DNA from 2 places in the Agromyces sp. NPDC058064 genome. Region 1 is predicted to be linked to the other one. Evidence: predicted binding sites of a transcription regulator. Region 1 holds the regulator's gene; the other holds the start of a gene.
The links. The regulator HrcA, encoded in region 1, represses chaperone genes, less so after heat shock. The targets are predictions, from matches to a motif close to TTNGCACTCGNNNNNNNCGAGTGCNAA.

Region 1 (14,508 bases):
CAGGATGCCGTGGGTCGTGAGCAGGAGCAGTTCGTCGACGAGACCGTGGCCGGCGGTGCGGGCCTGCGACTCGGCGACCTGCGGGCAGAGCACGATGTCGCCGAGGAGCCCCGGCGGGGTCGGCGCCTCCTCGGTGCCGGGCCGCAGCTCGTCCATCGGGAAGCTCAGCACGTCGGTCGGGCCCGGCTCGTCCATCCACTGCACGTGCAGCTGCTCCATGGCGCCCTCGTCGACGAGCACGATGGCGAGTTCGGCGTCGCGGTGCACGTGCATCGCGTCGAGCGCGTAGACCGCCAGCCGCTGGATCGCGGCCTCGTCGACCTCGATCGCGGATTCGTTGTTGATCTCGATGCTCAAGACGTGCCCCTTCTCGGCAGGTGGTCGCGGGGTCCGGCGTGCCCGCGCCGCTCGGCGCGGTTCGCGAACTCGCGGGCCTCGGCGCGCTCGAAGCGCTGGGCCTGCTGCCGCTGGTCGAACTCGGTGTAGGCGTCGACGATGCGGCCGACGAGGGTGTGCCGCACGACGTCGTCGCTCGTCAGGCGGGCGAAGTGGATGTCGTCGATGCGATCGAGGATGCGCGTGACGAGGCGGAGCCCCGAGGCGCCGCCGGGCAGGTCGACCTGGGTGACGTCGCCCGTGACGACCATCTTCGAGCCGAAGCCGAGGCGCGTGAGGAACATCTTCATCTGCTCGGGCGTCGTGTTCTGCGCCTCGTCGAGGACCACGAACGAGTCGTTGAGGGTGCGGCCGCGCATGTAGGCGAGGGGCGCCACCTCGACCGTGCCCGAGGCGAGCAGCTTCGGCACGAGCTCCGGGTCCATCATCTCGTTGAGCGCGTCGTAGAGCGGGCGCAGGTACGGGTCGATCTTGTCGGTCAGGGTGCCGGGCAGGAACCCCAGACGCTCGCCGGCCTCGACGGCGGGCCGGGTCAGGATGATGCGGCTGACCTCCTTGCGCTGGAGCGCCTGCACGGCCTTCGCCATGGCGAGGTAGGTCTTGCCGGTGCCGGCCGGGCCGATGCCGAACACGATCGTGTTCTCGTCGATGGCGTCGACGTAGGCGCGCTGGCCCTCGGTCTTCGGCCGGATGGTCTTGCCGCGGCTCGAGACGATGACCTGTCCGAGCAGTTCTGACGGCTTCGCGTCGGGATCGGCGTCGAGCATGCGAGCGGAGCTCCTCACTTCGGTCGGGGTCGGATCCTGGTCGTGGCGCACGAGCTCGAGCAGCTCCTCGATGAGGCGGCGCACTCGGCGCCGCTCGTCGACGTCCCCTCGGATGGAGATCTCGTTGCCCCGGACGTGCACCTCGACGCCCGGGTACTCGCGCTGGACGGTCGTCAGCAGTCGATCCTGCGGGCCGAGCAGCCGCACCATGGCGACGCCGTCGATGCGGAGGCGCTCCTCGTCGGCGCCGGCCTCGGGCGCGTCGGGATCGATCGATTCAGGCTCCGGCAAGCGTGCCCTCCTCGAGGCCGCCGGCGAGCACGTGCGCGTGCACGTGGAAGACGGTCTGACCGGCGGATGCCCCGGTGTTGAAGACGAGCCGGAACTCGCCGTCGGCGAGCTCCGCGGCGATGCCCCGGGCGACCTCGACGAGCTCGGCGAGCAGCTCGGGATCGCCCTCGGCCAGGCCCACGACGTCGCGGTAGTCGGCCGTCTTGGTCGTGACGACCACGTGCACCGGCGCCTGCGGCGCGATGTCGTGGAACGCGATCACCCGGTCGGTCTCCGCGACGATGCGCGCGGGGATCTCGCGCGCGACGATGCGCTCGAAGACGGTCGGTTCAGCGGGCGAGTCGGTCATCACTCCATCGTAGCGAGCGATGGGCTACCACCGCCCGAGCGCCGCGTTGAGCACGGCGATCGCGGCGGGCCCCGCCGTGGAGGTGCGCAGCACCGAGGCGCCGAGGCGCACCGGCTCGGCGCCCGCGGCGGTGAGCTTCGCGAGCTCCTCGGGCGAGATGCCGCCCTCGGGCCCGACCACGAGGGCGAGGTCTCGGCCGTCGGGCCGCAGCTCGGAGAGGGGCGTCGTCGCGGTCGGCTCGAGCAGCAGCATCCGAACGCCCTCGAGACGGGCAGGCAGCTGCGCCGTCGTCGAGACCGGAGACACCTCGGGCAGCCATGAGCGGATCGACTGCTTGACGGCCTCGCGGACGATGCTCGCCCAGCGGGCGCGACCCTTCTCGGCCTTCGGCCCCTCCCAGCGCGAGACGGACCGGGCCGCCGCCCACGGGACGACGGCGTCGACGCCGAGCTCGGTCGCGGCCTGGACGGCCAGCTCGTCGCGGTCGCCCTTCGCGAGGGCCTGCACCAGCGTGATCGCGATCGCGGGCCGCTCCTCGACGAGCACCTCGTCGGCGAGGAGGGTGAGCTCGCGCGACTCGGTCGCGACGACCTGCCCCCGCACGACGACCCCGCGGCCGTCGCCGATGGCGATGCGCTCGCCCGGCCGCACGCGGGCGACCGTGACGGCGTGGCGCGCCTCGTCGCCCGTGAGCCGGAGTTCGGCGCCGGGCGCGAGCCCCCCGAGGTCGAGGGTCTCGTCGAGGTAGAGGCTGCTCATCGCGCGGCCCTGCTCAGCCGAGGAACCGGTCGCGCAGGCGGGCGAAGAGCCCCTGCTGGAAATGGGTGAGCTCGGGTGCCGGCGACTTCTTGGATGCGGCGAACTGCGCGATGAGGTCGCGCTCCTTCGACGAGAGCTTCGTCGGCGTCACGACCTGGACCCCGATCTTGAGGTCGCCCCGGCCGTTGCCGCGGAGGCGCGTCACGCCGCGGTCGCGCACGGTGACGACCTCGCCGCTCTGGACGCCCGCCTTCAGCTCGACCTCGACGTCGCCGTCGAGCGCGTGGATCGTGGCGTTCGTGCCGAGGATCGCATCGGTCATGGCGACCTCGAGGGTCGCCAGCAGGTCGTCGCCGTTGCGGCTGAACACGTCGTGGTTCTTGACCTTGATCTCGAGGTAGAGGTCGCCGTTGGGGCCGCCCGCGGGGCCGGCCTCGCCCGAACCCGGCATCTGCAGCCGCACGCCCGTGTCGACGCCGGCGGGGATGTCGACGGGGACGGTGCGGCGGGCCCGCACGCGGCCCTGCCCCTGGCAGGTGACGCACGGCGTCGCGATGATCGTGCCGTAGCCGCGGCAGGTGCCGCACGGGCTCGAGGTCATCACGTTGCCGAGGAGCGACCGCACCTGGCGCTGGATCTGGCCGGTGCCGCGGCAGATGTCGCAGGTGACGGGCGAGGTGCCCGGCTGGCAGCACGAGCCCTGGCAGGTCTCGCAGCGCACGGCCGTGTCGACCTCGATGTCGCGATGCGTGCCGAAGATCACCTCGTCGAGGCCGACCTCCACGCGGATCAGCGCGTCCTGGCCGCGCTCGCGCCGCGACCGCGGCCCGCGGCTCTGCTGGCCCGCGCCGAAGAAGGTCTCGAAGATGTCGCCGAACCCGCCGAAGCCCTGGCCGCCGAAGCCGCCCTGGTCGCCGAGGTCGTACTGCTGGCGCTGCTTCGGGTCGGAGAGCACGTCGTACGCGTGCGTCACCTCCTTGAACCGCTCGGATGCCTCGGCACCGGGGTTCACGTCGGGGTGGAGTTCGCGAGCCAGTCGGCGGTACGCCTTCTTGATCTCGTCGGGCGTCGCTTCGCGCGAGACGCCGAGGACCTCGTAGTGGTCGGCCACGGAGGGCTTGTCCTTTCGATTGCGGATGCCGGTCTTGCGACGGGCGGAAGGTCAGCTCTCGCCGAGCGTGCGGGAGAGGTAGCGGGCGACCGCGCGGACGGCGGCCATGCTGTTGGAGTAGTCCATGCGGGTGGGGCCGACGACGCCGAGCCGCGAGATGTCGCGGCCCGGGATCTCGAACGCGCTCGACACGATCGAGGTCTCGCCGAGCCCGAACGAGGCGTTCTCGCGGCCGATGCGCACCGCGACCGCGTGCTCGTCGCCCGACATCTCGCCGAAGAGCTTGAGGAGCACGACCTGCTCCTCGATCGCCTCGATCACCCCGAGGATCGAGCCCGCGAAGTCCTGCTCGGTGCGCACGAGGTTCGCCGCACCCGCGACGACGAGCCGGTCGCTGCGCTGCACCCTCGCCTGTTCCGCGAGGGTCGCCGCGAGCGTGTGCAGCACCTCCGCGTGGCGCGGATCGACGGCGTCGATCTCGCCGGAGAGGAGCGCAGTGGCATCGGCCATGGTCGTGCCGGCGACGAGTTCGTTGAGGCGCAGCCGGAGCTCGGCCAGCGTCGACTCCTCGACGGGCTGCTCGAGCTCGGCGAGCCGCTGCTCGACCTGGCCCGAGTCGGCGATGAGGATGCAGAGCACCCGGTTCGGCGAGAGGGAGACGAGTTCGACGTGGCGCACCCTGGCGCTCGCGAAGCTCGGGTACTGCACGACGGCGAGCTGCTTGGTGAGCTGCGAGATGAGGCGCACGGTGCGGGCGAGGAGCTCGTCGAGGTCGCTCGACTCGCCGAGGAAGGTCTCGATGGCCTGCCGCTGCGCCGAGCTCAGCGGGCGCACCTCGGTGAGCTGGTCGACGAAGACGCGGTACCCCTTGTCGGTCGGGATGCGACCGGAGGACGTGTGCGGGGCGGCGATCAGCTCCTCTTCTTCGAGGAGCGCCATGTCGTTGCGGATCGTGGCGGCGGAGACGCCGAACGCGTGGCGCTCGACGATCGTCTTCGAGCCGACGGGCTCGCGAGACGCGACGTAGTCCTGCACGATCGCCCGAAGCACTGCGAGACTGCGTTCTGAGGCCATGCCCCGCTCCCTCCGACGACTTAGCACTCGATCTGTCTGACTGCTAATCATATCGCGACGTCGGGCGACGAGGCCGTTGCCCGCGGCGGTTCGCAGCGCTACCGTATGGATGTCCCGCGAGTCCTCCCGACCGCGAACCCCCTCCCGCACCCGAGTTCACCGAAGCCCGAAAGGCGTGCAATGACCGAGCCCACTCCCCCGCAGCCCGACCCCGCCGGCCAGCCCCAGCCCGCCGCGGCCGGCCCCCTCACGCACGAGCAGGACCTGCAGTGGGCCTCCTTCGCCCACCTCGGCGGCATCCTCGGGTTCCTGCCCTCGCTCATCATCTGGCTCGTCTTCAAGGACCGCGGCCAGTTCACGAACGTCGAGGCGAAGGAGGCGCTGAACTTCCAGATCACCGCAGCCATCGCCTACGTCGCCATCCTGATCGTGAACTCGGTGCTCTCGGCCGTCACCTTCGGCTTCTGGGCGCTGATCGGGTGGGTCCTGCCGCTCGCCCTCTGGGTCGTCGTCATCGTCTTCTCGATCCAGGGCTTCCTCAAGGCGAAGGACGGCAACCACTACCGCTACCCCTTCGCCATCCGGCTCATCAAGTAGCAGCACCTTTCGAGCGCGCCGCCGGGGCTCTTCCCGCGGCGCGCTCTGCTGTGCCAGCATGACGGTTGACGAAGTCTCGCCTTCGGGCGACCCGAGCAAGGAGAAACCCCATGTCCGACGCCACCCCGCCTCCCCCGCCGGCGAACCCCTACGGCCAGAGCCAGCAGCTGAGCCCGTCAGATGAGAAGCTCTGGGCGACGCTCATCCACATCGGCGGCATCTTCTTCAGCTTCGTCCCCGCGCTCATCGGCTACCTCATCCTGAAGGACAAGGGGCCCTTCGTGCGCGCGCACACCGCGACCGCGCTGAACTTCCAGATCACGATGGCGATCGCCTACGTGGTCGGCATCATCCTGACCTTCGTCCTGATCGGCATCTTCGTGCTGATCGCCGTCGGCGTCGTCACGATCGTGTTCAGCATCATCGCCGCCGTGAAGGCCAACCAGGGCGAGCCCTACACCTACCCGCTCGCGATCAAGTTCGTCAGCTAGCCCTCGAGCAGCTGCCGGACGACCGCGTCGGCCAAGAGCCGCCCTCTCCTGGTGAGCGTCAGCACACCCGAGAGGGCGGCTTTCGCGTCGACGAGGCCGTCGGCGATGAGCGCGGCGACGGCGTGCCGCCCGCCCGCGTGCAGGCTCGAGATCTCGAGCCCCTCGCGGATGCGCGTCGAGAGCAGCACGCGCTCGGTCTCGCGGGTCGGCCCGTCGAGCACCTCGCGGCCGACGGCCGGCGAGACCCCCGCTGCGATGCGGTCGGCGTACGCCGAGGGGTGCTTCGCGTTCCACCAGCGCACGCCGCCGACGTGGCTGTGCGCGCCGGGGCCCACGCCCCACCAGTCGTCGCCCCGCCAGTAGCCGAGGTTGTGGCGCGAGCGCTGCGCGGGGCTCGACGCCCAGTTGCTGACCTCGTACCACTCGTACCCGGCCGCCTCGAGCTGCTCGTCGACGAGCTCGTACATGTCGGCCTCGAGGTCGTCGGAGGGCTCGGCGAGCTCGCCGCGGCGGATCTGCCTGGCGAGCTTCGTGCCGTCCTCGACGATGAGGGCGTAGGCGCTCAGGTGGTCGGGGCGCTGCGCGACCGCGTGCTCGACGCTGCGGCGCCAGTCGTCGAGCGACTCCCCCGGAGTGCCGTAGATGAGGTCGAGGCTGACGTCGAGCCCCGCGTCGCGCGCCCACCCGACGACGAGCGGCACGCGCTCGGGATCGTGGGTGCGGTCGAGCGCGGCGAGCACGTGCGGCACCGCCGACTGCATGCCGAACGAGACGCGGGTGAAGCCGCCGTCGGCCAGGCGTGCGAGGTCGTCGGGGCCGACCGAGTCGGGGTTCGCCTCGGTCGTGACCTCGGCGCCCGGTACGAGGCCGAACTCGTCGCGCACCGCGCCGAGCATCGCGACAAGGTCGCGAGCGGGCAGCAGGGTCGGCGTCCCGCCGCCGAAGAAGACGGTCTGCGCCGGTCGAGCGGGCAGGCCGGATGCCTCGAGCACACCGCGTGACATCCGGATCTCGCCGATCGCCTGGCCCGCGTAGTCGCTCTGCCTCGCCCCGCGCAGCTCGTCGGAGGTGTAGGTGTTGAAGTCGCAGTAGCCGCACCGCACCCGGCAGAACGGCACGTGCACGTAGACGCCGAACGCACGGTCGTCCGCGCCGAGCGCGGCCGACGACGGCAGCAGGCCGTCGGCCGGTGCGGGGTCGCCGAGCGGCAGCGCGGCGCCCACGGCTACGCGCCGCTCGCGGGGTGGAGCGCCCGGAGCTCGTCGCGGGTGAGCTCGCGGCGGCGACGGCGGCGGGTCGGTGCGAGCACGGTGCTCAGGCCGCCGGCGGTGGCGAAGATCGACCGGATGGTGAGCCACACGGTGTCGTCGTCGCGATGCTCGAGGATGAAGGACTCCTCGCCCGTCTCGGCGCCGTTCGACGTCGTGCCGTACGCGAATCCGATGCGGTTCGGCTCGTCGATGACGTACACGACGAGCACGGGGGTCTTCGTCGCGCCGAAGCGACGGCGGCGCACCAGGGTCGCGGTCATGCCTGCGGCGATGTACGCGGTGCCGTCGGCGCCGAAGCGGTCCTCCGTGCGGGGCGCGGGCTGCTCGGAGAGCGGCGAACCGTCGTGGTCGAACACGATGCCCGGGTACTGCGCGCCCGTGCCCGCGGAGACGTCGGCGACCGTGAAGCCCGAGCCGCGCTGCACGCCCCAGGTCATCAGCGCCTCGGCCGAGCGTTCGAACCGCTCGCGACCCGAGCCGAGCCGCACCGCGTCCTCTGCGGGGCGGAGGCCCGCCGGCGGATACCGGAGGAAGTCGGGGTCGAGGGTCGCGCCGATCGCGCCGTAGGTGACGGACTGGTCGGTGAAGGTGCTTCTACGGGTCATCGGGGGTCTACTTCTTCGCGTCCTTCTTCTCGACGTCGCCGCTCAGCGCGGCGATGAACGCCTCCTGGGGAACCTCGACGCGGCCCACCATCTTCATGCGCTTCTTGCCCTCCTTCTGCTTCTCGAGGAGCTTGCGCTTGCGGCTGATGTCACCGCCGTAGCACTTCGCCAGGACGTCCTTGCGCATCGCGCGGATCGACTCGCGGGCGATGATGCGGGCGCCGATCGCGGCCTGGATGGGCACCTCGAACTGCTGGCGCGGGATGAGCTCGCGAAGGCGGCCCGTCATGAGCACGCCGTAGGCGTAGGCCTTGTCGCGGTGCACGATCGCGCTGAACGCGTCGACCTGCTCGCCCTGGAGCAGGATGTCGACCTTCACGAGGTCGGCGGCCTGGTCGCCCGTCGGCTCGTAGTCGAGGCTCGCGTAGCCCGCGGTCTTCGACTTCAGCTGGTCGAAGAAGTCGAACACGATCTCGCCGAGCGGCATGTTGTAGCGGATCTCGACGCGGTCCTCGCCGAGGTACTCCATGCCGAGCAGCGTGCCGCGGCGCGACTGGCAGAGCTCCATGATGGTGCCCACGTAGTCCTTCGGGGCGAGGATCGCGGCCTTCACGACGGGCTCGCGCACTTCGGTGATCTTCGCACCGGTCGGGAACTCGCTCGGGTTCGTCACCGTGACGGTCTTGCGGTCTTCGGTCGTGACCTCGTAGACGACGCTCGGCGCGGTCGCGATGAGGTCGAGGCCGAACTCGCGCTGGAGGCGCTCGGTCACGATCTCGAGGTGGAGCAGGCCGAGGAAGCCGCAGCGGAAGCCGAAGCCGAGCGCGACCGAGGTCTCGGGCTCGTACACGAGCGAGGCGTCGGAGAGCTTCAGCTTGTCGAGCGCCTCGCGGAGCTCGGGGTAGTCGCTGCCGTCGATCGGGTAGAGCCCGGAGAACACCATGGGCAGCGGCTCGGTGTAGCCGGCGAGCGGTTCGGTCGCGGGCTTCACGGCCGTGGTGACGGTGTCGCCGACCTTCGACTGGCGCACGTCCTTCACGCCGGTGATCAGGTAGCCGACCTCGCCGACGCCGAGGCCCTTCGACGGCTGCGGCTCGGGCGCGCTCACGCCGATCTCGAGGATCTCGTGGGTCGCCTTCGTCGACATCATCTGGATGCGCTCGCGCGGCTTCAGCTGGCCGTCGATCATGCGGACGTAGGTGACGACGCCGCGGTAGCTGTCGTAGACGGAGTCGAAGATCATGGCCCGCGGCGGGGCATCCGCATCGCCGACGGGAGCCGGGATGCGCTCGACGACGCGGTCGAGGAGCTCCTCGACGCCGACGCCCGTCTTGCCCGAGACCTTCAGCACGTCGTCGGGCGAACCGCCGATGAGGTCGGCGAGCTCCTTCGCGTACTTCTCGGGGTCGGCGGCCGGCAGGTCGATCTTGTTGAGCACCGGGATGATCTCGAGGTCGTTCTCGAGCGCCAGGTACAGGTTCGCGAGCGTCTGGGCCTCGATGCCCTGCGCCGCGTCGACGAGGAGGATCGCGCCCTCGCAGGCCGCGAGCGACCGCGAGACCTCGTACGAGAAGTCGACGTGCCCCGGGGTGTCGATCATGTTGAGGGCGTAGGCGCGGTCGCCCTGCTGCCACGGCATGCGCACGGCCTGGCTCTTGATCGTGATGCCGCGCTCGCGCTCGATGTCCATGCGATCGAGGTACTGCGCGCGCATGTCGCGGTCGCTGACGATGCCCGTGATCTGCAGCATGCGGTCGGCGAGCGTCGACTTGCCGTGGTCGATATGCGCGATGATGCAGAAATTGCGGATCGACGCGGGGTCGGTGGCGGCGGGCACCGGCGGGTTCACAGCTCTCGGAGACATCCAGACGATTCTCCCATGACTTCGCTTCAGACTTTCGACGGATGCCTCGCGGCGGGCCCCGAGACTACGCTCGAAGCACCATGACGACGGCTGAGACCCCCCTCCTGGGCGACGAGCGCGTGGCGCGATCGGCGCTGCGGCCGGTCTTCGTCGCGCTCCGGCTCGGCCTCCACCTCCTCGTCGTCGGACTCACGCTCTTCGTCGTCGTGCGCGCCCTGCTCGTCGACGACCAGGCCGAGGTGCCCATCACCATCCTCGCCGTCGCCTTCCTCGCCTGCTACGGCGCGGGCATCGCGACCGCGCACCGGCACCTGCCGACGTTCGCCCGCGTGCTCTGGCTCGCATCGCTCCTGGCGCTCTGGGTGGGCATGTCGGCACTGACGCCCGACGCGGCGTTCCTCGCCTTCCCGCTCTTCTTCCTCGAGCTGCACGTGCTCGCGGCGCCGATCTCGGTGCCGCTCGTCGTCATCACCTTCGGCCTCTCGGTGTGGGGCACGGCCACCCATCTCGGCTTCGAGGTCGGATCGATCCTCGGACCGCTCATCAGCGCGGGCGTCGCGATCGTGATCGGGCTCGGCTACCGGGCCATGTCGCAGGAGACGCAGGAGCGCCAGGCGCTCATCCTCGACCTCATCGCCACCCGCGAGGAGCTCGCGGCGGCGAGCCGCGAGGCCGGCACCCTCGCCGAGCGCGAGCGGCTCGCCCGCGAGATCCACGACACCGTCGCGCAGGGGCTCTCGAGCATCCAGATGCTGCTGCACGCCGCCGAGCGCGACGTCGACGACGAGCGGGTGAGCGAGAAGCTGCGGCTCGCCCGTGAGACCGCCGCCGAGAACCTCGGCGAGGCGCGCCGGTTCATCCGCGAGCTCACCCCGCCGTCGCTCGACGAGCAGACGCTCCCGTCCGCGCTCCGCCGCCTCACCGAGGCCGTGAACGAGCAGGCGAGCCAGGCCGGCGCGGGCACCCGGGTCGAGTTCGCGACGAGCGGCGAGCCCGTGCTGCTGCCGATGTCCGTCGACGCCGCGCTCCTCCGCATCGCGCAGGGCTCGCTCGCGAACGTGCTGCGCCATGCCGACGCCCGCGCCTGCTCCCTCACCCTGAGCTACCTCGGCGACGAGATCGCCCTCGACGTCGTCGACGACGGCCTCGGCTTCGACGCCGAGGCCGTGGCCCGCCGCGCCGACCCCGCCGAGTTCGGACTCCGCGCCATCCGCCGCCGGGCCGAGGAGCTCGGCGGCACGGTCGACCTCGAGACCGCCCCAGGCGAGGGCACGGCGCTCTCGGTGCGCATCCCGGTGGTGGCGTCGTGATCCGGCTGCTGCTCGCCGACGACCACCCCGTCGTCCGCGCGGGCATCCGCGCGATGCTCGAGTCCGAGGCCGACCTCGAGGTCGTCGGCGAGGCCGCCACCGCCGAGGACGCCGTGCGGCTCGCGCAGGGCGACGCGGTCGACCTCGTCCTCATGGACCTCCAGTTCCCCGGCACCGTGCAGGGCGCGGAGGCCACCCGCCGCATCCGGGCGGTGCCCGGCGCTCCCCGGGTGCTCGTGCTGACGAACTACGACACCGACGCCGACATCCTCGGTGCGATCGAGGCCGGCGCGAGCGGGTACCTGCTGAAGGACGCCCCGCCCGACACGTTGCTCGCCGCGGTGCGCGCGGCCGCGGTCGGCGAGCAGGCGCTCGCCCCGGGCCTCTCGTCGCGGCTCGACGCGTCCCAGTCCTCGGGCGAACGCCTCACGGTGCGCGAGTCCGAGGTGCTCTCGCTCGTCGCCGAAGGCCGCACCAACCGCGAGATCGGCAAGACGCTGTTCCTCAGCGAGGCGACCGTGAAGTCGCACCTCGTGCACATCTTCACGAAGCTCGGCGTCGGTTCACGCACGGCGGCCGTCGCGCGCGCCCGCGAACTCGGGGCGATCAGGGCGGGCTGAACGATGCCCCGCGCACGCATCGTGCTCGTCCACGGCATCCGCACCTCGGCGACGATGTGGCGGAGGCAGCTCGAGGCCTTCGCGGTGCACGGGATCGACGCGGTGGCGATCGACCTGCCCGGCCACGGCTCGCGTATCGGCGGCGAGTTCTCGATCGACGAGGCGATGTCGATCATCGACGCCGCGCTGAACCCGCCGGGCGCCGCTGAGGGCGCGGGCGGCGATGGCGGGCACGACGACGACGCCGTGCCGCGCCTGCTCGTCGGGCTCAGTCTCGGCGGCTACCTCGCGATCGAGTTCGCGGCGAGGCATCCCGATCGGCTCGACGGGCTCGTGGCGGCCTCGTGCGGAACGCTCCCCCGCGGCTCGGCGCTCGCCGCCTACCAGTCGATCGCCGCGTCGATCGCGCGGCTGCCCGACCGCGGGCGCGGGCTCAACGACGCGGTGGCGTCGATCTTCCTCAGCCGCGAGGCGGTGCGCGACATCGTCGACGGCGGCGTCGCCCTCGACGTGATGGCTCCGGCGCTCACCGCGGTCGGGCGGCTCGATCCGCGCGCGGCCGTCGCGAAGGTGCGCGTGCCGATCTGGTTCGTCAACGGGCGGTACGACCACTTCCGCCTCCAGGAGCGCGTCCTGCTGCGGGCCGCGCGTGACGCTCGGCTCGTGATCGTGCCCGGCGCGACGCACCTCGTGAGCCTCACGCGACCCGACGACTTCACCGCGGTGGTGCTCGGCGCCGTCGCCGAGCTCGATCGTCGCGCGGCCGTCCGCCGCCGCGACGCGGTCCGCCGCATTGGTGCCGCTCGCACGTAGCTGGTATCGTTGTCTGTTGGCTTGCCGTGTGGGTCCCACCCCGCACGATCGCCGGGCACGAGCCCCTCTACCTCGTGACGGCACATCCTGTACCCACACGAGAACGAAAGACGAACCACACGTGGCAAACATCAAGTCGCAGATCAAGCGCATCAAGACCAACCGCAAGGCCGAAGAGCGCAACAAGGCCGTGAAGAGCGAGGTCAAGACCGTCGTCCGCGCCGCTCGCGAGGCCATCGCCTCGGGCGACAAGGACAAGGCCACCGCCGCCGTGCGCGTCGCCACGCGCAAGCTCGACAAGGCCGTGTCGAAGGGCGTCATCCACAAGAACCAGGCCGCGAACCGCAAGTCGGCGATCGCGAAGCAGGCCGCCGCGCTCTGAGTCGCGTCGCACTGCAGTACGGCTGAAGGCCCCGCTCCGGCGGGGCCTTCGTCGTCTCCGGAGCCGCGCAAACAGGCGGCCCCGCTCCGGCGGGGCCTTCGTCGTCTCCGGAACCGCGGAAAAGGGCACGCTTCGGCGGCGCGGGCACTTCTCGCGCGCGGGACTCGCGCGCTCAGCGGCGCCCGCGGGCGGCGATGACGCCGACGAGGCGCTCGAGCGCGAACACCGGGTCGCGCTCGGCGCCCTTGACCGCTGCGTCGGTCTGGGCGAGCGTCTCGATCGCGACGCCGAGGCCCTCGTCGGTCCACCCGACGAGATCGCGTCGGGCCCGGTCGACCTGCCACGGCGCCATGCCGAGCGAGGAGGCCAGCTGGCCGCCGCCGCCGCGCGAGCCCGAGACCTTCGCCATCGTGCGGAGCTTCATGGCGAAGGCCGCGACCATGGGCACCGGGTCTGCCCCGCTGTCGAGGGCGTGACGCAGGGCGATCAGCGCCTCACCGTGCCGGCCCGCGATCGCCGCGTCGGCCACGGCGAAGGAGTTCGTCTCGACCCGGCCGCCGTAGTACCGCGCGACGACCGCCTCGGTGATGTCGCCTGGCGCATCCGACAGCAGCTGGCGGCTCGCGGCGGCGAGCTCGCGCAGGTCGTCGCTGAAGGCCCCGACGAGGGCGCGCAGTGCGGCGGGCGCGATCTTGCGCCCCGCCGCGCGGAACTCGGCGACGACGAAATCCTGCTTCTCGGCGTCCTTCTTGAGCTCGGCGCAGACGATCTCGATGCCGCCTCCGCCGCCCGCGCGGATCGCGTCGAGGAGCTTCTTGCCGCGCACTCCGCTGCGGTGGCGCAGCACGAGCGTCGTGGCGTCGGCGGGCTGCTCGAGGTACTCGAGAGCGTCGAGCAGGAAGTCGTCGCTCGACTTCTCCACCCCGCTCACACGGATGAGCCTGGGCTCGCCGAAGAGCGACGGGCTCGCGAGCGTGAGCAGCTCGCCGCGCCGGTAGCCGTCGGCTTCGAGGTCGCTGACCTCGAGCGCCGGGTCCTCGGCGCGGAGGAAGTCGCGCAGCATGCCGATCGCCCGCTCGGCGAGCACGTCTTCGGGCCCCGAGACGAGCACGATCGGCGCCGGCCGCACGGCGTGCCACGCCAACTGCGGAATCGCGACCTTCGCTCGCGCTGAAGCGCCTGCTCCGCGTGCTGCCACCCGTGCCTCCCTGTTCCGACGTCAAGTCTAGGGTCGGCCGCCGACGCCGGAGCGCCGGCCGATCGCGAGGTGGTGCGCGGCGGCCTCAGTCGCGAGCCGAGGGTCCGAGCGGGACGGTATCGGATGCGCCGTCGTGGCGCGCCAGCTCCCAGTCGAGCTCGGATGCCTCGGCCGGGACGAGTCCGTCGAGCCACTCGGCGACGACGCCGGCGATGGCCGCCTCGAGCTCGTCCCGCGACCAGCCCCGCGGCCGGGCAGGGACCTCGGGCTCCCAGCCGTCCTCGCCCCAGGTCACCGCGAAGAGCTCGCGCTCGTCGCCGAGCTCGCGGTCGAGCCGGAACGCGTCGGCGCCGTCGAAGCGGGCCCAGACGCCGAAGGTGCCCTCGGCGTCCTGGTCGGTGAACAGCTCGATGACGACGCCGGCGGTCGCAGGGGTCGCGATCGCGCGCATCGCGGCGAGCCGCTCGGCGGCGACCGCCGACCGGGTGTCGAGGGCCGCGCGGAGCGCGTCGCGGTAGTCAGCGGATCCCACGGGCAACGACGACTCCTCTGCTCCAGACGCACGATGACGCACGCCGTCGCACTCTACCGGCTCACGGCCGGCCTCCCG
Region 2 (14,508 bases), on a different contig from region 1:
GGCGCCCTTCGCGCGATTCGTGTGTCGCGGACTGCTTAGAAGTCCATGCCACCCGTGGGGTCGCCGGCCGGGACCGGGTTCTTCTCGGGCTTGTCGGCGACGACGGCCTCGGTGGTGAGGAAGAGACCGGCGATCGATGCCGCGTTGAGCAGCGCCGAGCGGGTGACCTTCACCGGGTCGTTGATGCCGGCAGCGAGCATGTCGACGTACTCGCCGGTCGCGGCGTTGAGGCCCTGGCCGACCGGGAGGTTGCGCACGCGGTCGACCACGACGCCCGGCTCGAGGCCGGCGTTGAGGGCGATCTGCTTCAGCGGCGCGTCGATTGCGACGCGGACGATGTTCGCACCGGTCGCCTCGTCGCCCGAGACCTCGAGCTTCTCGAAGGCGGTCTTGCCGGCCTGGATGAGCGCGACGCCACCACCGGCGACGATGCCCTCCTCGACGGCGGCCTTCGCGTTGCGCACGGCGTCCTCGATGCGGTGCTTGCGCTCCTTGAGCTCGACCTCGGTGGCCGCGCCCGCCTTGATGACGGCGACGCCGCCGGCGAGCTTGGCGAGGCGCTCCTGGAGCTTCTCGCGGTCGTAGTCGGAGTCGGTGTTGTCGATCTCCTTGCGGATCTGCGCGACGCGGCCGGCGATGGCCTCCTCGTCACCGGCACCCTCGACGATGGTCGTCTCGTCCTTGGTGATGATGACCTTGCGGGCCTGGCCGAGCAGGTCGAGGGTGACGTTCTCGAGCTTGAGGCCGACCTCCTCGGAGATGACCTGGCCGCCGGTGAGGATCGCGATGTCCTGGAGCTGCGCCTTGCGACGGTCGCCGAAGCCGGGGGCCTTGACGGCGACCGACTTGAAGATGCCGCGGATCTTGTTGACGATCAGGGTCGCGAGCGCCTCGCCGTCGACGTCCTCGGCGATGATGAGCAGCTGCTTGCCGGTCTGGATCACCTTGTCGACGATGGGCAGCAGGTCCTTGATGTTCGAGACCTTGCTGTTGACGATCAGGATGTAGGGGTCCTCGAAGACCGCCTCCTGGCGCTCGGGGTCGGTGACGAAGTACGCCGACAGGTAGCCCTTGTCGAAGCGCATGCCCTCGGTCAGCTCGAGCTCGGTGCCGAAGGTGTTCGACTCCTCGACGGTGACGACGCCCTCCTTGCCGACCTTGTCGATCGCCTCGGCGATGAGCGCACCGATCTGCTCGTCGGCGGCCGAGATCGACGCCGTGGCGGCGATCTCTTCCTTCGTCTCGACGTCCTTCGCGTTCGCGAGGAGCTCGGCCTCGACGGCCTGCACGGCCTTCTCGATGCCGCGCTTGAGCGAGATGGGGTCGGCGCCTGCGGCGACGTTGCGGAGGCCCTCGCGGACGAGCGCCTGGGCGAGGACGACCGAGGTCGTGGTGCCGTCGCCGGCGACGTCGTCGGTCTTCTTGGCGACCTCCTTGACGAGCTCGGCGCCGATCTTCTCGTACGGGTCGTCGAGCTCGATCTCCTTGGCGATCGAGACGCCGTCGTTCGTGATCGTGGGGGCGCCCCACTTCTTCTCGAGCACGACGTTGCGACCGCGCGGGCCGAGGGTCACCTTGACGGCGTCGGCGAGCGTGTTCAGGCCACGCTCGAGGCCGCGGCGGGCCTCCTCATCGAAAGCAATGATCTTTGCCATGTGTGTTTCTCGCCCCTTCTCGGACGTCTTCAAAGATTCGTGATTAGCACTCAAATCACGTGAGTGCTAAGACGATTCTGGCACTCGACCGCCACGAGTGCAAGCGAGCCCGGCGCCCTCGGCGACGCCCAGCGCGAACAGCGCGGCCGTCGTCAGGGGGTGAACGAGGCGGTGCCGCCCGCGGGCACGAGCTCGATCCAGGTGTTGCCCGGCGCCAGCCGCAGCGGCGAGCCGTCGTCGGCCGCGAGGGTGATGGGCGAGCCCGCCGCGTCCTTCGTCCACGTGCCGTGCGCGGTGCGTCCGGCGACCGACACCCAGGCCTCGCCCGAGCCGATGAGCACGGTCTTCGGCACCTCGCCGTAGCGCCAGTCGATGCCGACCTCGAGCGTCACGACGTTCGTCGCCCGCACCCGCGCTCCGCCCTCCTCGACGTCCGCGACCCCCTCCTGCGAGCGCAGCCACGACGAGGAGCCCGCGTCCCAGTCCCACGTCGGTGCGCGCGCCTCCGAGAAGACCAGCGCGATGCGGGAGGTCGGCGCGGCGGCGAGCTCGGGGGCGGCGAGCGGATCGGCGGTGCCGTAGTCGAACTGCACGGGCGGCGGCGCGAGCGCAGAGTTGCGCGCCATGGTCTCGGCGGCGTCGAGGATCACGTCGTGCGGACCGGGACGCTCGTCGGCGCGCGAGTACAGGCCCGTCTCGTCGAGATCGAAGACGACGTTGACGAGCGGCGTCGCCATCATCATCGCGACGAACTGGTCCTGCCCGCCCGAGTAGGCGATCACGCCGCCGAGCGGCGAGGCGATGTCGGGGTCCATCGGCCGGATGGATCGCACCGGCCCGATCGTCGGCGGGAGGTCGGAGTGCCAGACCGCGAGGTAGCGGGTGAGCCCGCCCTCCACGAGCTCCTCGTAGACGAGGTCCGTGCGGTTCAGCGCGATCTGCGGCCGCGCGTCGTCGTGATTGTCGATCTTGGCGGCGAGCGAAGGATGCCTCGGCGCCGCCGGGTCGGTCGGCGTGCCCCGCAGCGGGGAGAACGCCACGGCGATCGGCTGCGAACTGCCGACCGGGCGCGGCTCGGCGGTCGGCTCGGGCGTCGGGACCGGCTCGGGAGGGCCCTGCTGGCAGCCGACGAGGAGCAGCGCCGCCACCGCGACGACGACGAGGGGCGTCCCCCGCCGTCGCAAGGCCCCTCGGCCCCCCGTGACCATAGCCACATGCTAGTGACGCTCGGGAATCGACCGACCGCGAACTGCGCCGACACGCCGAACGCGCCGTCGGAGGGACGACGGCGCGTTCGGAATACGCGTGCGCTCAGGCGGGACGAACGGCTTCGGCCTGCGGCCCCTTCGATCCCGTGCCGACCTCGAACACGACCTGCTGGCCCTCTTCGAGCACCTTGTACCCGGCCATGTCGATGGCGGAGTAGTGGACGAAGACGTCCTGCCCGTCGCCGTCCACGGTGATGAACCCGTATCCCTTTTCAGCGTTGAACCACTTGACGGTTCCGTTCGCCATGCGTTGCTCCCATGTTGCGGTGTGTGGATCAGCACGTGCCTGTCGCCTGTACCGGGTCGCCCTCGACGCGGGCGAACGAGGCACCTGAGGTACCGGACGTGCACGCGGGCCCGGGCGACCAACTCCAGATAGTCACATCGCGCCGCTCGGACGCAAGGGGGTGCACGTCACGAATGGTCGCAGAATGGCAACGATTCGGCCGGCTCAGCCGGCCGTGGCCTCCGCGTAGTCGGAACCGAGCACGAGCACGAGCGGGGTGCCCGTCGCCGCGAAGGTCTCCGAGAGGCGCACGTCGGCCTCGGGCAGCAGCGTCGCGACGCCGCGCGCGGCGCCCTCGAGGTCGGGCGTGGCGAAGTAGACGACCGTCTCGGTGAGGTCGTTCTCGCTCGCGTTGGCCGTCGCATCCACGGGGACCCCGCCCGCCTTGAGCGTCTCCGCGGCCTTCGCCGCGAGCCCGGCTGTGCCGGTCCCGTTGAGCACCGTCACCTTCACCTCGGGCGAGATCGTGGGCTCCGCGGTCGCCGTGGGCGTCGGCGTCGCGGCCGGATCCGGTCCGCTCGCGGCGTTCAGCCGGTCGTTGAAGACCATGACCCCCGCGATGCCGACGCCGGCGAGCACGACGGTCGCGAGCGCGGCCCAGCCGAACCGGATCCATCGCGCACCGCGCCGGGCGGGCGCACGGTGGGCGCCGACGCGGTCGATGCCGTGCGGGATCGTGTCGAATCGATCGCGAGGGAACTTCTGCGCCATGGGATCCAGATCGGGTCGGGGCCGGGCTCAGTCGAGCGGTCGGCCGAGGGGAATCGAACGGCTGGAGCGCGCCGCCCGGCGCGCCGATCGCATCCGCTGCAGTCGCTTGACGAGCATCGGATCGTGGCGGAGCGCCGCCGGCGAATCGATGAGCTCGCCGAGAATCCGATAGTAGCGGGCGGCGGAGATGCCGAACTCGTCGCGGATCGCCTCGGCCTTGCGGGCCGGCTGCTGCCAGGCACGGGCCTCGAAGGCGAGCACGCGACGCTGACGGTCGTCGAGGCCGACCGAGTCGGGCCGGTCCGGCAGAGGCTCTGCGCTCATCCGTTCCTCCCGTCGGGCGGTCGACGCACCGCCTTGCAGCACATCCTAGGGAACGCCCGCCGAGAGTGCGCCGAGTGGTCCCGGCGTGTACCGTCGGCCGGAACAGACGGCCGCCGTGCGGCGTTGCATCCGTTGCGGCCGTGCGAATGCCCGCGGCCGAGCTGCGACGATTGAACCCGTCGACCCCCGAGAGGAGCACCCCATGTCCTACCCCGTGAACAAGAGCGATGCCGAGTGGCGAGCCGAGCTGGGCGACGAGCAGTACTCGGTGCTCCGCGAGGCCGCGACCGAGCGCCCCTGGACGGGCGAGCTGCTCGACGAGGAGCGCGCCGGCGTCTACAACTGCGCGGCGTGCAAGGCCGAGCTGTTCAAGAGCGGCACGAAGTTCGACTCGGGCTGCGGATGGCCGAGCTTCTACGAGTCGGTGCGGCCCGAGGCGGTCGAGCTCATCGAGGACCGCACCCTCGGCATGGTGCGCACCGAGGTCCGCTGCGCGAACTGCGGTTCGCACCTCGGCCACGTCTTCCCCGACGGCTTCGGCACGCCCACGGGCGACCGGTACTGCATGAACTCGCTCGCCCTCGGCTTCACGCCCGAGTCCTGAAGTGGGTTCGGTTCGCGAGGCGGCGCTCGCCCGGCGTTCGGCGCCCAAGGTGACGGATGACTCGCCGGACGACGCCGAGCTGCTCGAGCTCCTCGGCGTCGCCGAGCGGGTCGCCGACCACGCGGCGCTCCGCCCCTGGCGCACGATCGCCCTTCGGGGCGCCGCCCGCGAGCGGCTCGGCGCGGCCCTCGCGGCCGCGTCGGGCTTCGACGGCGCCGCGGCCGAGAAGCTCGCGGCGAAGCCGCTGCGCGCGCCGCTGGTGCTCGCGCTCGTGCTCTCGCCGCGGTTCCACCCGAAGGCGCCCGAGTGGGAGCAGCTGGTCGCCGCGGCGGGCGTCGGGCACCTGCTGAGCCTGCTCCTCGACGAGGCGGGCTGGGGCGTCATGTGGCGCACCGGCCCGTTCACCCGGCATCCGCTCGTCGCCGAGATGCACGGGCTCGCACCGGGCGAGCAGCTGCTCGGCTGGCTCTACGTCGGCGGCCGGCCCGAGGGCGGGCGCCCCGGCCGCTCGTCGGACCGGCCGGCGCCGCGGTTCAGCTCGATCGGGTGACCGCGGCGTCGCCGCCGTCGGCGTCGGGCTCGGCCGCGCGGTGCCGGTGGCGCGACCACCGGATGGACGCGACGGCGACCGCGACGACCGCGAGCACGGTGCCGCCGATCGTCGCGCCGTCGACCGGGCGGCCGGTCGGCAGCAGCAGGTCGAGCGCGAGCGCGCCCGCGAGCTGGCCGGCGACGCCGCACAGGGCGAGCAGCAGCACGCCGATGACGCGGACGACGAGCGCCTGCCCGGCGATGAAGATGCAGCCGATCGCGCCGCCGAGGTAGAGCCATGGCTCCGTCGGCAGGCGCTCGGGCCATCCGGCGATGGCGGCGTGACCCAGCATGACGACCACGAGTGCGACGGTGCCGACGAGGAAGTTGCCGAACGCGGCCGTGAGCGCGCTGCCGGCCTCGGCCTTCACCCGCCCGTTGACGGCCTGCTGCCAGCCGACGCCGAGGCCCGCGACGAACGGGAACAGCATCACGAGGAGCGGCACGTCGTGCGCGAGCTGCGCCGACACCGCCCAGCCGATCGCGACGAGCGCAAGCAGTGCGCCGAGCACCCGCATCGGGGTCAGCGGGCGCCGGCCGCCCGGGCCGAGGCCGATGAGGTCGAAGACGATGCCGCCGATGGTCTGGCCCGCGACGATCGCGACCGTGAACATGGCGACGCCGAGCACGCCCGCCGAGAGGCCCTGGGTGACGACGAACCAGGCGCCGGCGAGCCCGCCGAGCACCATCCACCACGCGAGGCGCCCGGCGCGGAGGCCGGCGAGGACCCGCCCGACGCCTTCGCGGCCGGGCCGCCACACCGCGAGCGCCACCGCGAGGATGACGAGGCCCGTGCCGAAGGAGATCGCCGCCGCCGTGTACGGGTCGTCGAGCTCGGCGGCGAGCTGGCCGTTGATGCGCGACTGGAGCGCCGTGCCCGCCCCGAACACGATCGCGAGGACGACGGCGATCCAGAGCGGCATCCGGGTGCGCTCGACGTGGGGATGGGCGTGCGCGTGGCGGTGGAGGTGGCTCGGCGATTCGACGTTCGACGATGCGTCGGAGATGTCTTCGGTCAAGAACCGGCTGCGGGACTCGAACCCGTCACCACCGCTTGTCGGATGCGCGTTCCCTGATGTTCCCAATACCGCCCTCGATCTGGCATTTCCAAGCTGTTTGCCGCCACGCGCGTTCCGCGAATCCCTTCGGATTCCCGCGCAGAGCGGAGAGTGAGCGGTGACTACCGCCCCATCAGGGTATCGAGGATCGCGTGTGCATCCGGCCCTCACCGCCCCCGCTACCTCGGCGCCGCGCCGTACTGCTCACGGAGGTACGTGCAACCCCCTCGTGATGCCGACTTCAGGCGCGCAGGATAGGTGGATGGAAGTTCACAGCACTACTCGTAGTGAGCATGCGGAGGAGGTCGCCGATCCGGTCTACCGGGTGAACTACTGGGTGCAGCCCACCGGCTTGGGTTGGAATCTGGACGCCTGGTATCTGACGGGGTGCCGTTCCGTCGAGGAGGTTCTGGATTGGGCGGAAGACAACGCACACGCCCGACCGTATGAAGTGTTCGTGGAGAGCGCGGACAACGGTGGCGATGAGCCCAGGACCGCACCGCTCGTTCGTCTTCACGGACAGAGCCCGAACTCTGGCTGAGCAGCGTCGCGACTCACGCAGCGTCGCGACCCGCGCAGACGTTGAGTACCCGCCAGCCGGCGGGGAGTTGCGCGTGACCTGCTATGAGGGCAGCGGTTTCGTCGTCGGCCTCGACGTCGATGACGATCGCGACCCCGGTCATGAGGTTCGTTGCGATGACCGCGATCTTCATTCTTTGACGTTACTCACGTCGAGGCAGACGAGGCAGGGGCTTGCCGGGGTGGGCGAGAGCATGGTGCGGGCGGGCGATCCCGAACGATCACCCGCCCGCGGTCCGAAGGTGGCCTCAGAGGCCGAGCAGTCGGTTCAGCAGGTTGCCGAGTCCGCCGCTACCGCCGCGATCCAGCAGGCCGGCGACAGCGCAAAGCAGGTTGCCGAGCAAGTTGCCCGGGCCTTCTTGAGCGGTGATGTCGAGCTGGACGTCGCTGAGGTCGACCACGAGTCCGAGGATGTCGAGGTGCAGCGGTCCGAGGTCGAGGTTCAGGATGTCGCAGGCCTGTGCGGCCGCGGCGCCGAGTACCTCCGTGCTCGTGAGCTGATTGGTGACGGTCGCCAGAACGGTACCGGCGGCGTCAGTGAGCGTTCCATTGATGAGACCTTCAACTGTCAGAGTGCCACGCTGCGAGGTGAAGTCGGTCGGCGTGAACGTACCGGTGAACGTGCCGAGAACGTTGCCAGCAGCGTCGGTCACATCCTGTGTGATCGCCGCGGGCTGCACGGTGGCGAGCTGTCGTGCGTTCGCGGTGGGCGGAGGTGCCGCTTGGGCGGGTCCAATGGTGCCAACCGCCATGGCAAGGGCCAAGGACATTCCGCCCAGCCCTGCAAGGAGCTTCTTCATCATGATGCGCATTCCTTTCGGTTCGGCGTCGCTCGGGTGCGGCGCTCCGAGTGGGAGGTGGCGCTCGTGGCGCCGCGTCCCGGCGTGTCATGGATCTCTCGGGTCCGCACAGGTTAGGTCGACGCAGCGGTCGCCGGAACAGGCTTGACGCTTCCCGCGGTCGCTGATCTCGAAGGCATCTCTCCGGTTTCGCTTCAGGGCTCGCGACGAGGCCGTTCTCCCGCCCGGCACACGTCGGTTCGAGTCGGCCTCGAGTTCCGAACCGATCCGCCCACCCTGTGCGGCGAAAGGTATGTGGGCCTGCAGCAGCGCTCACACGAGCTCCGGAGCCTCGCGCCGTAACCGAGAAGCCCGCCGCGGAACTCAGCCCGGTATCGAGGTTCACTGTCGAAGCGCACGAGACGGATGCGCCCGTATTCCTGCTGGAGCGAGTCGATCACCCGCCAGACGCCGGCCGATCCCTCGATCGCGGCCATGATCGGATGCCACCTCGGTTCTTCACCCGGCGGCACGTCAGGCTCCGCTTTCCAGGCTGCGAGTGCAGCCTGGAACATCTCCCAGACCATCTTTGCGGCGAGGCGCAGCCGTCGGCCGGGAAATGGCCGAGGAAATCCCGATCGGCCTCGACAGGCGCCCAGGTGTCGGCGCGGAGCAGCGGCTGCGGCAGGGTGTCTGCTCTGATCTCGCGGATGATCGCGATGCGGCGTTCGCCGTCGAACTGTACCCATTCGCCTCGGGCGATCAACTGAGGTTCGGGGACCGTTGCGCAACGGGCCGGTGCTCCACTCGAGGGAACGAAGAGGGTGTGCGCCGCTGTCTGATTCGAGAAGCCCACCACTGACCCCGGTTGTCAAGGGGATGCGGAACGGATGGTGATGCGGTTTGCTTGGTTTGTCGGGTAGCGGGGGCATCCCGGCGGCAGGCTGGTACGCGACCTGACCGTAGCGGTTACGGCTGCGGTGCCTCCCAGGGCGGGTTCGGCGGCCAGTCTGTCCATACTGCTCTTTCTGAGGCTGCGGGCTGACCCGTCGCCGGCTGCCGTCCCAACCTTCGCGGCGACCGGCTTACCCGGGCGGGCCAGCTCGCTTCTCTGTACTCGCCTTGACGCCGCGGCGGCTGTGGTGTGAGATTGCCGCGTCGAGTGACCCATCCTGTGAGCTCGGCAGACAGGCTGGCCTCGGGTAGTCATCGATCGGATCGATGGCCACTGTTTCCTGGCAGGGCGGGCCAGCCTGTCCTTGTCAAGGGCTCGACGCCGTGGCTGCGCACACGAGACGGTGGAACCCCACCGGGCGATTGTCCCGGCGAAGGAGTTGAAACCCGATGAAGGTGAACGAAGAGCTCGAGCGAGAACAGCAGGAGTACATCACCGACGACCAGGCATCGCTATTGGTCATCGCATTCGCGTGCGCGGTCCTGATCATCGTCGGCCTGCCGTCGTTGCTCCTCTAGCCCTACGCACGTGAACTGTCAACGCCTGGCGACGCCGGCGTCTGACGTGTGAGATAGAGATGTGTCACAGGGACGACACCCTGGATGGAAGTGAGACACCCATCCGGGATCTTGGGGAAAGGGTCTGGGCGCGCGGTACATGAACGCAGCGCCTGGACCCGTCCCGAGGAAGGCCGGCGATCGTCGGCACACGTTCCGGGCTGTGTTCGTTGAGGATGCCGGCGCGCTCTAGCGTTGCTTCTCACTCGGGCGGTAACCGGGGATCGGACCACTGTAGGCGTGGTCCTTGCCCTTCGGGCAGTCACACGAGACGGCGATCCGCGCGCCGGTCTCCTGGTCCTTGAACCATTCAGCGTGGATCGTCCGAGGTGCAGGCATACCCGCACGCTACCCGGAATCGGTTGCGTACCCCAGACGAGCGAGCAACGCACTTGGCCCACTGCTCTCCTCGGCCGTACCAGCGCGTTCGGCGGCGGCAAAGTGAACTCGTCGCAGCCGGGGTGGTCTCAGGTTCCCGGCTGCGGGCTGGCCCGGTTCGACCGCGACCCCATAGGCGGCGAACTTCCCGCCATCGGGCGGGTCAGCCCGCTCCCAGCTACGGGGATGGCTTGGCGATTTCCTGCACGTCGGCGCCGACGGCGACGGGCTGATCGGGCGACGTCGCAATCGGCGAGGTGTCGAGCTCCTCGGGGGTGAGCTGCACCCCGCCCGTCGAGTTGGCTGAACGCATCAGGTCGTTGATCCATTTCGTGTTCAGCTCGGGACGTTCGGGCTCGTCGAACACGAACCGGAGCGGAATCGCGGGGTGCAGCCAGATCGTCGAGCGACCGCGCGGCTGATCATCGGGATGCTGCCACGAGAGCGTGAAGCTCTCCCCGCGACGCAGCTTCGTGATGAGCGCGACCTTGAGATGCGAGAGCGTCCGGTCCTCGATGCCGATCGGCGTCTGGGAATCGCCGTAATAGAGCGTGCCCATAGCTCAGACCATACGCCCGGAACGCTCCTCGTGCGGGAGCGGCAGGACAATCGGAGCACCCCGAGGGGGCGCAACTGTGCTTGAAACCCCCACCTCGGGCGCACCGGAAGTGCCTGAGAAGTCAAGGGGGTGCGGAACGTGCGCCTGTGCGGAGAGGATTGTCTTGTCGGGCGGCGGGGGCGGCACCGACTGCAGGCTGGCCGAAGGCCCCGGTCCACAGCTCCACGGCTTGGATCTCCCAGAGGGGCTAACGGCCAGCCTGCTCAGGGACTGGGCCCGGGTTTTCGTGGATCGAACGATGCCCGGGCCCGTCGGACTCTGCGTCTCCCTCCGGCCTTGTCTGCTGCTGTGCCCTCCACTCGACTGCACCCACAATCATGAATCCCACAAGCGCAGTCACGCCGGACATCGCGAACCAGCTGGCGATGTCGAGCTGGCTTGCCGACTGGCCTGGTGTGACCAACGATTCCATGGTCTGCGACAGCGCAAAGAAGATGAAAGCTAGAACTAGGCCGGTAGAGCGGAAGATGCCGAGCGCGAGGCCCCATGGGTTCTGTTTGTCGTCGTCCATGCGGGCGAGCATAAGGGCCCGCTCTGGTCATGACGAGACCCCAGAAGCGCCGATATCACTCGCCTCTGAGTCGAGCCGGCTACGGGACTCGAACCCGTAACCACCGCTTTACAAGAGCGGTGCGCTACCAATTGCGCCAAGCCGGCAGTGAGGGATGCCTCGCTGGGTCATCCTACCCGCGCTGCACCGACGACGAGGGCCCGGCGCGAACGCCGGGCCCTCGTCGGGATCGTTCCGCTACGACGCGGGCGACGGGGTCGGGGTCGGCGACGGGGTGGAGGTCGACTCCGAGAACGCCTCGCCGGTGGCCTGCAGCACGAACGACTGGAACTCGGCCGGGTCGGTGAGCGAGCCCACGTACTGCTTGCCGTTCACGAGCACGGTCGGGGTGCCCTTGATCGACTCGAGGTCGGAGTTCGGCACGGGCTGGGTGAGCGCGCGCTCGGTGGCGTTGTTGACCCAGCCGTGGAACTCCTTGGAGTCGATGCAGCTCTCGATCGTGCCGACCGAGGAGGCGCCGGACTCCTTCACGAAGCCCTTGAGCTCGTCGTTCGTGAGGCCGGTCGTGCCCTCCTCGGGCTGGTTCGCGAAGAGCAGCGCGTTGAAGTCGAAGAAGGCCTCGGGCGAGGTGTCGGCCACGCACGCCGCGGCGTTCGCCGCACGCAGCGAGTACTGCGTGCCCGCCGACTTGTTCGTGAGGATCGCGAGGGGGTGCGTCTCGAGCGTCGCCGCGCCCTGCTCGACCATCGTGCGGATCGCCTCGCCGTTCGTCGTCTCGAACTGGCCGCAGAAGGGGCACAGGTAGTCGACGTAGACGACGATGTTCGCGACCGTGCCGCTGTCGTCCTGCTCGGTCGGGATCGGGTCGGCGTCGGCGGGCAGCGACTTCGTCTCGACGGGCGTCATGACGCCGTCGACCCCGGTGAGGAGGATGCCGTTGCTCGCCATGTTGGCCGGGCCGGGGCCCGCGGGCTTCATGTTCTGCACGACGACGCCGATGACCAGCCCGATCACGAGCACGACGGCGACGGTCACGCCGCCGATGAGCAGGAACTTGTTGCGGCGCTCCCGCTTCTTCTGCGCTTCGCGCAGCTCCCTGGCCTTCTCGCGCGCGGCTTCGCGCTGCTCGTTACGGGTGGGGCGTGGCTGGTTCGATCCGCCGTTGCTCATCGATGGTCACTCCGGTCGCTGTGTGGGCGCGCGCGAGTGCAGGCGCACGCAATGACGATAGTAGGGAGGATGGCTGTGAATCACCCAAACGGGCACTGAACGCGCTCTCCGCGCGCGCCGGGTCGCAGCTGCGAGGATGCCTCGGGGCGGGCGCCGGGGCATCCGCCCCCGTGGTCGGGCGCGCCCGTCGCGCGTGCGATACTGAGGAGGCGTCGATGTCGACGCGCTTCCATTCACTACGGATCGTCCGGCACGTACCTGCCGGTGAAGGAGAGAAAGAACCATGGCGTCAGTCACGTTCGACAAGGCCACCCGCCTGTACCCGGGCGGCACCCGCCCCGCGGTCGACCAGCTCGACCTCGAGATCGCCGACGGCGAGTTCCTCGTGCTCGTCGGCCCGTCGGGTTGCGGCAAGTCCACGTCGCTCCGCATGCTCGCGGGCCTCGAAGAGGTCAACGACGGCAACATCTTCATCGGCGACCGCAACGTCACCGACGTGCCCCCGAAGGACCGCGACATCGCGATGGTCTTCCAGAACTACGCGCTGTACCCGCACATGACGGTCGCCGAGAACATGGGCTTCGCGCTCAAGATCGCCGGTGTCGGCAAGGAGGAGCGCGCCGCGCGCGTCCTCGAGGCCGCCAAGCTCCTCGACCTCGAGCCCTACCTGTCGCGCAAGCCGAAGGCGCTCTCGGGCGGTCAGCGCCAGCGCGTCGCCATGGGCCGTGCCATCGTGCGCCAGCCCCAGGTCTTCCTCATGGACGAGCCGCTCTCGAACCTCGACGCGAAGCTCCGCGTGCAGACCCGCACCCAGATCGCGTCGCTCCAGCGCCGCCTCGGCGTCACGACCGTCTACGTCACGCACGACCAGACCGAGGCGCTCACCATGGGCGACCGCATCGCCGTGCTGAAGGACGGCCTGCTCCAGCAGGTCGGCACCCCGCGCGACCTCTACGAGAAGCCGCAGAACGTCTTCGTCGCCGGTTTCATCGGCTCGCCCGCGATGAACCTGTTCCACGCCGACCTCGTCGAGTCGGGCGTCAAGTTCGGCTCGGCCGTCGTGCCGGTCGACCGCGACGTCCTCGCCGAGGCCACGGGCACGGTCGCCACCATCGGCGTCCGCCCCGAGGACATCGTCGTGTCGTCGACCCCGGGCGAGGGCCTCGAGGTCGACGTCGACCTCGTCGAGGAGCTCGGCGCCGACGGCTACCTCTACGGCCACTCGGTCGTCGAGGGCAAGCGCACCGACATCGTCGCCCGCGTCGACGGCCGCGCGCACCCGAACGCCGGCGACAAGGTGTACCTCACCGCGACGCCGAACCACGTGCACCTCTTCGACGCCGAGTCGGGCGACCGCCTCGGCAACAAGGCCGTCGTCAGCTGACCTCGCGCCTCATGACGATCGATGCCGGTCGGGCGGTTCGCCCGGCCGGCATCGTCGTCTCCCGGGGCCGGACCCGCGGCATCCCGTTCGTTTCAGGAGATGAGCCGCCCGTCAGGACGATCCCCGCGATTCCGTCCTGAGGTGCGGGCGAATTCCTGAAACGGCGACTCACTGGAAGGATCGACCCATGAGCGGTTCCCTCTCGATCACCTCCGCCATGGCGGACCCGGCCCTCCTCGACCTTCCGTGGAACCTCCCGCTCGAGTCGTGGCCGAGCGACGCGATCGCCGCCCTCCCGAAGGGCATCTCCCGCCACCTCGTGCGCTTCGCCCACCTCGGCGGCCACGTCGTGGCGATCAAGGAGACGACCGCCGAGATGGCGAAGGGCGAGTACGAGATGCTGCGCACCCTGCAGCGCCTCGAGATCCCGTGCGTCGAGCCCGTCGCGGTCATCACGAACCGCAGCGACGACGAGGGCGAGGAGCTGAAGCCGGTGCTCGTCACCCGGCACCTGCGCTTCTCGCTGCCGTATCGCGCCCTCTTCTCCCAGACGCTGCGCCCCGACACGGCGACCCGCCTGGTCGACGCGCTCGCGGTGCTGCTCGTCCGCCTCCACATCGTCGGCTTCTTCTGGGGCGACGTGTCGCTCTCGAACACGCTCTTCCGCCGCGACGCGGGCGCGTTCGCCGCGTACCTCGTCGACGCCGAGACGGGCAAGCTCTACGAGGGCGGCCTCTCGAACGGGCAGCGCGAGAACGACCTCGAGATCGCCCGGGTGAACATCGCGGGCGAGCTCCTCGACCTCGAGGCCGGCGGCAAGGTGGCCGACGAGCTCGACCCCGTGCGCATCTCGAACGGCATCGTCGAGGCGTACCGCAGCCTCTGGACCGAGCTCACGGGATCCGAGTCGTTCTCCTCCGCCGAGCGCTGGCGCATCAACGAGCGCGTCAACCGGCTCAACGAACTCGGCTTCGACATCGAGGAGCTCGCCATCAAGACGGATGCCTCGGGCACGACCGTGCGGATCCAGCCCAAGGTCGTCGACGCGGGGCACCACCAGCGCCGGCTGCTGCGGCTCA

Region 2: a site for HrcA is predicted at 1,699-1,725, ahead of groL (chaperonin GroEL). Genes of this name have one in related genera too.

Annotation. Positions count from the first base shown of each region.
Region 1 covers NZ_JBHVSE010000004.1:124,509-139,016, reverse strand. The annotation lists gene ybeY (rRNA maturation RNase YbeY) at 1-357, opposite strand, end outside; gene ACFVSL_RS14475 (PhoH family protein) at 354-1,373, opposite strand; gene ACFVSL_RS14470 (HIT domain-containing protein) at 1,441-1,803, opposite strand; gene ACFVSL_RS14465 (16S rRNA (uracil(1498)-N(3))-methyltransferase) at 1,828-2,562, opposite strand; gene dnaJ (molecular chaperone DnaJ) at 2,576-3,673, opposite strand; gene hrcA (heat-inducible transcriptional repressor HrcA) at 3,725-4,747, opposite strand; gene ACFVSL_RS14450 (DUF4870 domain-containing protein) at 4,928-5,344, shown strand; gene ACFVSL_RS14445 (DUF4870 domain-containing protein) at 5,455-5,835, shown strand; gene hemW (radical SAM family heme chaperone HemW) at 5,832-7,058, opposite strand; gene ACFVSL_RS14435 (DUF1990 family protein) at 7,061-7,711, opposite strand; gene lepA (translation elongation factor 4) at 7,719-9,575, opposite strand; gene ACFVSL_RS14425 (sensor histidine kinase) at 9,656-10,885, shown strand; gene ACFVSL_RS14420 (response regulator) at 10,882-11,505, shown strand; gene ACFVSL_RS14415 (alpha/beta fold hydrolase) at 11,509-12,318, shown strand; gene rpsT (30S ribosomal protein S20) at 12,440-12,700, shown strand; gene holA (DNA polymerase III subunit delta) at 12,873-13,844, opposite strand; gene ACFVSL_RS14400 (DUF6389 family protein) at 13,984-14,430, opposite strand.
Region 2 covers NZ_JBHVSE010000002.1:428,879-443,386, reverse strand. The annotation lists gene groL (chaperonin GroEL) at 36-1,655, opposite strand; gene ACFVSL_RS07845 (DUF3048 domain-containing protein) at 1,808-2,863, opposite strand; gene ACFVSL_RS07840 (cold-shock protein) at 2,967-3,170, opposite strand; gene ACFVSL_RS07835 (LytR C-terminal domain-containing protein) at 3,375-3,920, opposite strand; gene ACFVSL_RS07830 (DUF3263 domain-containing protein) at 3,948-4,244, opposite strand; gene msrB (peptide-methionine (R)-S-oxide reductase MsrB) at 4,447-4,848, shown strand; gene ACFVSL_RS07820 (nitroreductase family protein) at 4,850-5,398, shown strand; gene ACFVSL_RS07815 (DMT family transporter) at 5,382-6,458, opposite strand; gene ACFVSL_RS07810 (hypothetical protein) at 6,760-7,038, shown strand; gene ACFVSL_RS07805 (hypothetical protein) at 7,052-7,210, opposite strand; gene ACFVSL_RS07800 (ABC transporter substrate-binding protein) at 7,325-7,879, opposite strand; gene ACFVSL_RS07795 (hypothetical protein) at 9,200-9,328, shown strand; gene ACFVSL_RS07790 (hypothetical protein) at 9,924-10,304, opposite strand; gene ACFVSL_RS07785 (hypothetical protein) at 10,552-10,875, opposite strand; tRNA gene ACFVSL_RS07780 (tRNA-Thr) at 10,949-11,021, opposite strand; gene ACFVSL_RS07775 (DsbA family protein) at 11,113-12,045, opposite strand; gene ACFVSL_RS07770 (ABC transporter ATP-binding protein) at 12,329-13,429, shown strand; gene ACFVSL_RS07765 (DUF4032 domain-containing protein) at 13,617-14,508, shown strand, end outside.